Regions from separate parts of the Agathobaculum sp. Marseille-P7918 genome, predicted to be linked through region 2. Evidence: riboswitches for the same ligand, from Rfam matches in the RefSeq annotation. Region 2 holds a riboswitch; each other region holds the start of a gene.
The links. A riboswitch is a leader RNA that binds a small molecule or an ion and turns the genes downstream of it on or off. The one in region 2 is predicted to bind thiamine pyrophosphate.
Positions count from the first base shown of each region.

Region 1 (3,274 bases), on a different contig from region 2:
GAGGATTTCGGTCGCGCGGATGGTTTCCTGATTGTCGGGCAGCAGATATTTACTGTCGCGCATGATTTCGATTTTGACAAAATCGCCGCAGCCAACCTCACGCGAGAGCCGCGCGATGCGCACCGCCTCGTCCGCGTTGCGTGCCCCCGAGGTATTAGGCAGAAGAGTGACTCCCTTGGGGATATAATCGAGGATGTTCGCCGTGCCGCCTTCGTTGGCGCGGCGCAGCGCGAGCGTGATAATCTGTGCGCCTGCATTGTGTACGGCGGCGTTGATTAAATCGAGCGAATATTTGCCTGAGCCTAGAATAAAGCGGGAGGTGAATTCGTGTCCGCCCAGAATCAGCTTATCTTCCATGGTTGTTCTTCTCCTTTATGTGAAAAGTTGTGTTAAGGTTCGGTATGTCCGAGCAGCAGACGCAGCACCATAGTGGCTTGCTGCGCAGCGCAGACGGCGACACGCGGCGCCATCAGTCCAATACCGTCCGCAATGTCGCTCGTTCCGTCGCCGCAGACGTACAGCCGACCGAAGCGGCGCTCGGTGCGCATCAGGTTTGCTGAACCGCAGCCCGCCATGCCGCTGCCCGAAACAATAGGCGTGTCCGGCAAACGCTCCAGCAGTGTTTCAATCAGCATGGCTTTTTGGTCAGCGCGGTCGAATGCTTCGCAGACAACGTCGCAGCCTGCAAACAAGCGCGCGGCGTTGGCCGGGACGATGCGTTCAGTGTGCGGTTCGTATTGCAGATAGGGGTTGATGGCTTCCAGCTGTTCGAGCAGCGCCAGCGTTTTGGGGATGCCGATGTCCTTCATCGTGTAGTGCTGCCGGTTGAGGTTACTGATTTCCACCGTGTCGAAATCCACCAGCACCAGCCGTCCCACACCCAGCCGCGCCAGATGCACGGCAATGTTGGAGCCAAGTCCACCCAGTCCTGCGATGCCGACTGAAGCGTGGTCGAGCTTTTGCTGGATGTCCGCGCCGTGCCGCTCGACGAGCGCGGCGTGCAGTTCTTCTTTGGTCAAATGCATGCTTTCAGCCTCCGCCGACAAACTGCACAATTTCAATTACATCGTCCTCGTGCAGTGTCTCTTGTGAAAAGCGTGTGCGCGGCACAATTTGTCCGTTGCGCTCGACCGCGACGCGCTGCGGGTCGTTTCCGCGCTGCTCCAAAAGAGACAGCACAGTCATACCCGCGGAACAGGTACACGCCTCGCCGTTTATTTTCATAAAATCCCTTCTTTCAGGAAATAAAAATACCCCGGTTTCACCATGCGGTAAAACCGGGGCATTGAGTTTTTGCGATGCGACAGCTTCCCTACGATGGTGCTAACCAACAGGTTCAAAAGGTTAGGCTCTCGCCCTCTCAGCCGCTCATCACGGCACCCTTGCTTGCAAATCCAGTATAGACCAGTGAAAAGTGGTTGTCAAGGCGCAAATTCTCTGCTACAATAAAAGAAAACAAATGTTCGATGGGAGGGGGACGCCGTGGAGCGCACGATTTTGCACTGTGACTGCAATTCGTTTTACGCATCGGTCGAGACGCTGCTTGACCCGACGCTGGCGGAAGGGCCGAGTGCGGTCTGCGGCGACCCGGAGAGCCGCCACGGCATCATCCTTGCCAAAAACGAAAAGGCCAAGGCGTTCGGTGTGCAGACGGCGGAAACCATCTGGCAGGCAAAACGCAAATGTCCTGACCTGCGGCTGGTCCCGCCGCACCGCGAGGAATACGTCAAGTATTCGCGCCGCTGCAACGAGTTGTACCTGCAATATACCGATTTGGTCGACCCATTCGGCATTGATGAATCCTTTCTCGACGTGACCGGTTCGATGCACCTGTTCGGCACGGGCGAACAGATTGCGAACGAACTGCGCCGCCGTATGCGCGAGGAAATTGGGCTGACGATTTCGGTCGGCGTGTCGTTCAACCGTGCGTTTGCCAAGCTCGGAAGCGACTACAAAAAGCCGGATGCGACGACTGTCTTTTCTCCGGAGAACTTCCGGGAGCGCGTCTGGCCGCTGCCGGTTAATACGCTGCTGTACGTCGGCAAGCGCGCCGCCGCGCGGCTCGACGGGCTGGGCGTGCATACGATTGGTGACTTAGCCGCGTGTGAGCCTGCATTTGTGCACGGTATTTTCGGCAAGCAGGGGGATATGCTGCTGCGCTATGCCCGCGGCGAGGATGATGAGCCGGTGCGCTCGTTCTATGCCGAGCGCGAGGTCAAGAGCGTGGGCAACGGCATGACCTTTGCGCATAATCTGCTGGGCGAAGAGGCGTGCCGCATGGGATTGACCGCACTATGCGACAACGTCGGCCGCCGTCTGCGGGCGCGCGGGATGGTGTGCCAGACCGTGCAGATTGGCATCCGCGACCCGGAGTTTCACAACCGTTCGCGGCAGATGACGCTGGCGCAGCCGACCAACTCCACCCGCGTGCTGTTTGAGACGTCGCTTGCGCTGCTGCGCGCGCATTGGCCGATGGATAAGCCGGTGCGGCTGCTGTCGGTCACAGCGGCTAACCTGCTGTCGGAAAATCAGGCTTGTGAACAGCTTTCCCTGTTTGACAGTCCGCAGCAGACGCAGACACGGCAAAAGCAGCGCGAACTGGATAAGACCGTGGACGCATTGCGGCAGCGGTTTGGGAACCGGTCGGTCATTTTTGCAAATTCTGTTCGTAAACCAAAGGAAAACGGGAAAAAAGATGAAAAAGAGCCATGATTTTATCATGGCTCTTTTTTCGTCCACGCCTGACGCAGCAGTGCTGCGGCCTGGTTGATTTGCGCCTCGGTCATACCGGCGTAACCGAGCACCAGCGTCGCCTTGGGCGGCTGAACCGGTGGGGTGTAATAAGCGGACAGACCGTACACCCGCACGCCGACGGCCGCGGCCCGCTCCATCAGCTCACGTTCCAGCATGCCGTTTCGCATGTGCAGCAGCAGGTGCAGGCCCGCCTCCGAGCGGGATACCTCATGCGGCAGGTCGGCCAGTTCACGTGCAAGCGCCGCCAGCAGCGCGTCGCGCCGCGCCTGATATACCTTGCGGCTGCGGCTGATGTGCCGCTCAAAGGCGCCGGTGCGCAGAAAGGCCGCAAGTGTGTGCTGCTCGAAGCTCGGCACGGTGGATGAGTAGAGTGAGAACCGCTCGCGGTAGCGCGCCATCAGCGCGTCCGGCAGCACCAGATAGCCGATGCGCAGGCCGGGCGCAAGACTTTTGGCAAAGGTGTTCACATACACGACCCGCCCCGCGCGGTCAAGCTCACCCAGCGCGGGGATGGGACGCG
Region 1 is NZ_CAXTXI010000004.1:142,145-145,418, forward strand. It holds gene ACESSO_RS07590 (thiazole synthase) at 1-357, opposite strand, end outside; gene thiF (sulfur carrier protein ThiS adenylyltransferase ThiF) at 390-1,025, opposite strand; gene thiS (sulfur carrier protein ThiS) at 1,030-1,224, opposite strand; TPP riboswitch at 1,292-1,394, opposite strand; gene dinB (DNA polymerase IV) at 1,483-2,712, shown strand; gene ACESSO_RS07610 (PLP-dependent aminotransferase family protein) at 2,718-3,274, opposite strand, start outside.
Region 1: another riboswitch for thiamine pyrophosphate. It lies ahead of thiS (sulfur carrier protein ThiS); the one in region 2 lies ahead of thiC (phosphomethylpyrimidine synthase ThiC).

Region 2 (3,274 bases):
CGGGGATATATTCGGAAATGATAGCCGTCTTCTTTACCCCGCTGTTGTGGTGGGTGTGCTCTCCCGCATACTCTGAATCCCGCAGACGCAATAGGGGACACCGGATCAGGCTCTCTTTGGACACCGTGGCTGGAGTACTTTGAAAGAAGAAGTCCTCCACATCTGCCTGAGTATGTACGACAGAGACAGATTGATCCGGTGTCTGCCCTTGTTCCGTTCCCGTCCCGGATCCTAGGTCATAAATCCAGCCCGTGGGGGCGCTCATCATCAGCCATGCACCAAAGACGACTCCTAATACAATTTTCAGAACAGAAGTAGGGGAATATTTGGGGTGCTCCATTGCTTGATCCTCCTCGTTCTTTTCCCATCTCTGGACGAGTTGTGCAAAGGTAGGAAAGTTGACCAAAAAATGCGCTGCTAAAAAAGGAACGCCAATTAACCATTATTAAGGGCATGACAAAACTCGGAGCTACATAGTCATAGGTCCGCTTGCTTGTTTAAGGATGGCAGATACCATAGCGTTTGTCACCCTTACTGAATTACATTTTAAGGATATTATAGCAAATACATGGTGGTATGCCAACTATTTCTTTGTCTGGACAAGAAATGCACCGCATGCACCATTTTCAAAGCAGTTTCAGGGGGTGCCGATGGTGGCCAGCAGTTCATCATTGGTCGCCGCCAGATGATCAACCGGACAGATGGCAGCCCGCCGCATGGTTTGCCGGAGAAATTCGGACAGTTCAAAAGCAATGCTTTTCATGAACACTTTTCAAATTCTTTCAAAACTCTCTTGTGAAAAGTTGAAGTTGGGTGTATAGTATAAAAGGCTTAAGGCTTATGCAATAAGCTGAGAGGAAGGTATAATCTTTGACTCCTATACCTGATACGGATAATGCCATTGTAGGAATCACAGCTTGATTTTCGGGGGTATCCGTAATAGGATGCTCTTTTCTTTTGTAAATTGAATACTAAGGGAGCTTGTGTTACAGGCTGAGAGGAAGGTATAACCTTCGACCGAGAACCTGATTTGGATAATGCCAACGTAGGGATGCCTGATATAGCTATATCGGGAATAACAGCAGTGTTTTACGGAAGCTACCAATAAAGGTGGTTTCCGTTTTTTTTATTGCATTTTGGGAGGTGTGAATAATGGTAAAAATCAATGGTGAGCTTTTCGATGTAGCCGGAAATATATCCATGCCAACGCTCAATGTTGCTGTGACCTCGTAAATGCAGGCGCGGCATCTGTGGAAAAGGTTCTGAGCCGATGTGGTATGCTTTTGATCCGAATTTTTTTTAGATTTTCAAAATAAATATCTCCTTAAAAGGAAAATAAATTATGAGAAACTACACAACACAAATGGATGCCGCAAGACGCGGCATCATCACCCCCGAAATGAAAGCAGTTGCGAAAAAGGAATACCGTACAGAAGAAGAAATTCGTGAACTTGTCGCCAAAGGAAAGGCTGTCATCTGTGCCAACAAACTTCACACCTGCATCAATCCTAATGGTGTAGGCTCGATGCTGCGCACCAAGATTAATGTAAACTTGGGCGTATCCCGTGACTGCAAGGACTATAATATTGAGATGGAAAAGGTTATGTCGGCGGTCAATATGGGTGCAGAAGCAATCATGGACCTGTCCTCCCACGGCAATACACAGCCTTTCCGCAGAAAGCTGACAGCGGAATGCCCCGCTATGATTGGTACGGTTCCTGTATATGACAGTGTAATCCACTATCAGCGAGACCTTGCAACCCTTACAGCAAGGGATTTTATCGATGTGGTAAAGCTTCACGCAGAAGACGGTGTTGACTTTGTTACGCTCCATTGCGGAATTACCCGTAAAACCATTGAGCAGATTCGTAAACACAAGAGAAAAATGAATATCGTTTCCCGTGGCGGCTCCTTGGTCTTTGCGTGGATGAGTATGACCGGTGAGGAAAATCCCTTCTACGAATACTATGATGAAATTCTGGAGATCTGCCGTGAGTATGATGTGACGATTTCACTCGGTGATGCTTGCCGCCCCGGTTGTCTTGCCGACGGAAGTGACGTTTGTCAGATTGAGGAACTGGTTCGCCTTGGGGAACTGACCAAACGTGCATGGGAAAAGGATGTGCAGGTAATGGTTGAAGGTCCTGGGCATATGCCAATGGATCAGATTGAAGCCAATATGAAGATGCAGCAGACCATTTGCATGGGTGCGCCTTTTTATGTGCTCGGCCCTATTGTTACCGACATTGCGCCCGGATATGACCATATTACCTCTGCCATCGGCGGTGCAATTGCCGCCGCTTCCGGTGCCGCTTTTCTTTGCTATGTGACTCCTGCCGAACACTTAGCTTTGCCAAATGTGGACGATGTGAAGCAGGGCATCATTGCTTCTCGCATTGCGGCTCATGCAGCGGATATTGCCAAGAAAATTCCGCACGCAAGAGATATTGACGATGCCATGGCAGATGCACGTCGTACCTTTGATTGGGAAAAGCAATGGGAATGCTCCATCGACCCGGAAACCGCAAAGGCAATACGTGATAGCCGTGCCCCGGAGCACGAGGATAGCTGTTCTATGTGCGGCAAATTCTGCGCAATCAGAAGCATGAATAAGGCGCTGAACGGCGAGTATATTGATATTCTTTAAATGGCTGTATAAACCATTGTACTCCTTTACGAAAAAGATGCTACAGATACCGTGTTCGCTGTCAAAGAAGCAGTAAAAAAGGTTTTGACGATTTATTGCTTATCGGCGTTGTTGGCGCAAGACTCGTCACACGCTGGTTGATGTTTCAATCCTTCTATATCTTGATTCCCTCAGCGTAAAAGGTACTATCCATATTGATTACTCTGAAATTGAGATAGTGTCGAATATGCCCGTCTATATTGAGATTCTTTTTCATTTTTCTGTTTGCTTAACATGATAGCATATAATCGAGGACTTATTGACATAGGCTACTACCTTCTTTTGGTAATATGAATACCCGATCAGTAGAGTGCTTTCCTTTTAACATCGCCCCGACCGGCCCGACGGGTCCAAGCGGAGCGACTGGCCCGACTGGCCCGAGCGGAGCAACCGGCCCGACTGGCCCGAGCGGCCCAACCGGTCCGACCGGCCCGAGTGGAGCGACAGGCCCCACCGGTCCGACCGGCCCGAGTGGAGCGACAGGCCCCACCGGTCCGACTGGTTCGAGCGGAGCGACTGGTCCGACTGGCCCGAGTGGAGCAACCGGCCCGACTGGCCCGACCGGCCCGACCGGAGCAACTGGCCCGA
Region 2 is NZ_CAXTXI010000005.1:97,723-100,996, forward strand. It holds gene ACESSO_RS08950 (hypothetical protein) at 1-340, opposite strand, end outside; gene ACESSO_RS08955 (hypothetical protein) at 638-763, opposite strand; TPP riboswitch at 964-1,069, shown strand; gene thiC (phosphomethylpyrimidine synthase ThiC) at 1,343-2,647, shown strand; gene ACESSO_RS08965 (hypothetical protein) at 2,977-3,274, shown strand, end outside.

Region 3 (3,274 bases), on a different contig from region 2:
GCGGTCAGCGACGTGAGCATGCAGCCGGCACCGGTAATCCGGCCCATCAGCTCACTGCCGCCCCGCAGCACCGCGGTACGTTGTCCATCGGTTATCAGGTCAATCACGCCGGTCAGCATGACGACTGCGCCGGTCTGCTGGCTGAACTGACGCAGCCATGCAGCAGATTCGGCAAGATTTTGCTCGGTTACGCGGTCGAGTGCATCGACTTCCACGCCTGCGGCGTTCTCCTGTCCCGCTGCAAGCGAGCGAATCTCGGATGCATTGCCGCGAATGACCGACACCAGCCCTTCAGCCAGCAAACGGCCACACATTTCACTGCGCAGACGGCTTGCTCCTGCCGCGACCGGATCCAGCACAACCGGATGTCCCAGCCGTTTGGATGTACGTGCAGCTAGCAGCATGGCTTCCTGCGCGCGCAGCGCGCCCATGTTCAGCACTAGTGCGTCGGCGTGTGCGGTAATTTCCTCAACCTCACGCTCATCCTGCGCCATGATGGCCGTGCCGCCCGCCGCAAGGATGATATTTGCACAATCGTTAATCGTCACATTATTGGTAATCGAATGCACCATCGGACGGAGCGACTGTGTATGCAATACGATCTGTTTCAGGCTTTCCGTCACCGCAGCGCACCCTCCAGTTCGCCAAATACCTGCGTGCGCTTGAGTGCCGCCAAAACCAAAACAGAAATCGCAGCCCCCACTGCGGTCGATACCAGAAAAGACGGTACAAAGGTAAAGAGCGCCGCAGCCTTGTTATTCATCAGCACCGCCGCAATCGGATAAGACGCGATGCCGCCCAGAACACCCGTACCGAACACTTCACCGACATACGCAACTGGCAGCTTGGGCAGTAGTTTATATGCAACGCCGCACAGCAATGCGCCAATCATCGAGCCAGGAAACGCCAGCAGGCTGCCAAGTCCCAGCAGATTGCGGATGAGCGAGGCGGCAAACGCCATGCCAACAGCATACCACGGTCCGAGCAGGACCGCTCCCAGCACATTAACCATGTGCTGTACAGGCGAGCACTTCGCGCCCAGAACAGGAATGGAAAATAGGCTGCCAACTACGACCACCGCCACCAGAAAGCCCGCAATCGTCAGTTTACGAACAGATTTTGTTTGCATAGCAACTCACTCCTCCGAGAAAATGCGGCAAAAATGATTCAGCGGCCCGCAGCCGGTTCCAAAGCCGGGCGCATGGCGAATGGCATCGGTCACGTATGCCTTTGCTCTTTCCACTGCCTCCGGTATGGAATACCCGAGTGCAAGATTGGATGCAATCGCCGAGGACAGTGTGCAGCCCGTGCCGTGCGTGCTGGTGGTATCCAGCTGCACGATTTCATAGCGGTGAAAGTCTGTGCCGTCATACAGCACGTCTACCGCACCCGCCATGTTCTTTCCGCCCTTGACCAGTACGTTGCGGCAGCCCTTCGCATGGATGCGGCGCGCCGCCTCCTCCATATCCGCAGGCGTTGTGATATGCATATCCGCAATATACTGCGCCTCGGGAATATTGGGCGTCAGAATATCTGCAAACGGCAGCACTGTCTCAATCAGTGTGCCGACTGAAGCAGGGTCCATGAGCGCGTCACCGTTTTTGGCAAACATCACCGGGTCAATGACCACATGCTGCGGCTTGTACTGCGCGAGCTTGCCCGCAACCGCTTTCATGCACGCGGGCGAGGACAGCATTCCAATTTTAACTGCGTCCGGCACAATATCTTCAAACACCGCATCAATCTGTTCCTCGATCATCTTAGGGCTGATGTCCTGAATGTCAATCACACGAGCGGTGTTTTCCGCCACAACTGACACAATGACACTCATACCAAATATACCGTGCGCTGCCATCGTTTTTAAATCCGCCTGCACGCCCGCACCGCCCGAGCAGTCCGAGCCTGCAATGGTAAGTACTTTCTTCATTCCCGTTTCCTCCTGTCATTTCTGCATGAAAAAAGGACATCCCGATCAGGATGTCCTTTCGCGTCCGAAAATGCCCGCACCTGCGTGCGGTTCCAGCTTGTACCAGCATCCCTACGTTGGCATTATCCAAATCAGGTAAGGTCGAGGTCAAAACCTCCTCTCAGCCTCCTACGGAAGCTCCCTTGCTTTATATTAAGTTAGCACTTGTTGGAACATTTGTCAAGCGTTCTGTCTGCATGCGGCTGCATATGCCGTGTCATCCACCGCTTCCAGCCATTCGTTACTGCCGTTTTCACCCGGTACCTCCACTGCCAGATGGGAGAACCAGCTATCCGGTGCAGCTCCGTGCCAGTGCTTCACCCCCACCGGAATATTGACCGTATCTCCCGGATGCAGTTCTACTGCAAGCTTGCCCCATTCCTGATAATAGCCCTTACCGGCTACACAAACAAGAATCTGTCCGCCGCCCTTATCCGCGTGATGGATATGCCAGTTATTGCGGCAGCCCGGTTCAAAGGTCACATTGAAGATTCCAACCTGCTCGGTCGATACCGGTGCCAGATAGCTCTGCCCGATAAAATACTGTGCATACGCATCATTCGGCTGACCGATGGGAAACACCATTTCATTCTGATGCGCGGCTTTGCCGTCCGCTGCCTGCTCTTCTTCCATCCAAACCTCTTTTGCCATCCGGAACGCTGCCCACGCCTTAGGCCATCCTGCATAAAACGCTGCGTGCGTCAAAATTTCTGAAATTTCCGCACGGGTGATACCGTTCTGCTTTGCCGTGGTCAAATGATACTGGAACGAAGAATCCACCAATCCCTGTGCCATCAAACACACTACCGTCACCAAAGAGCGGTCGCGCAGCGAGAGCTTATCCTCCCTACTCCACACCTGCCCAAATAACACATCATCATTGAGTTCGGCAAATTTCGGGGCAAATTCACCCAACGAATCCCGTCCCGCCGTCTGCTTGACTGCCATAATAATACGCATCCTTTCCTGTTATACTCTGCTTCCCATCTCAAACGCAGTTTTTAGCGCCGGATGGCCTTCGATTTCCCCTTCGTTCGTTACACCGCCGGCAAACACACTGCCTGCCAGATGTGCTTTTTCAACGCAGCTAATCCAACCCTGTAAGCCATGCACTGCACCTTCCGGCGTTTCCGGATCGTCCTCTGCCGCCGCAGTCAATAAATAAATATCACGGAAGGCATAGTCAGATGGAAACAGCGGATTTGCCCGATCCAACATAGTTTTCATCTGGCCGCTCATGCCGTAGTAATAGATCGGTGTTGCAAACACCAATACGTCCGCTGCCCCCATTTGATGTACGATTGTATC
Region 3 is NZ_CAXTXI010000001.1:71,619-74,892, forward strand. It holds gene thiM (hydroxyethylthiazole kinase) at 1-623, opposite strand, end outside; gene thiW (energy coupling factor transporter S component ThiW) at 620-1,129, opposite strand; gene thiD (bifunctional hydroxymethylpyrimidine kinase/phosphomethylpyrimidine kinase) at 1,136-1,927, opposite strand; TPP riboswitch at 2,018-2,121, opposite strand; gene ACESSO_RS00375 (carboxymuconolactone decarboxylase family protein) at 2,147-2,914, opposite strand; gene ACESSO_RS00380 (flavodoxin family protein) at 2,936-3,274, opposite strand, start outside.
Region 3: another riboswitch for thiamine pyrophosphate. It lies ahead of thiD (bifunctional hydroxymethylpyrimidine kinase/phosphomethylpyrimidine kinase); the one in region 2 lies ahead of thiC (phosphomethylpyrimidine synthase ThiC).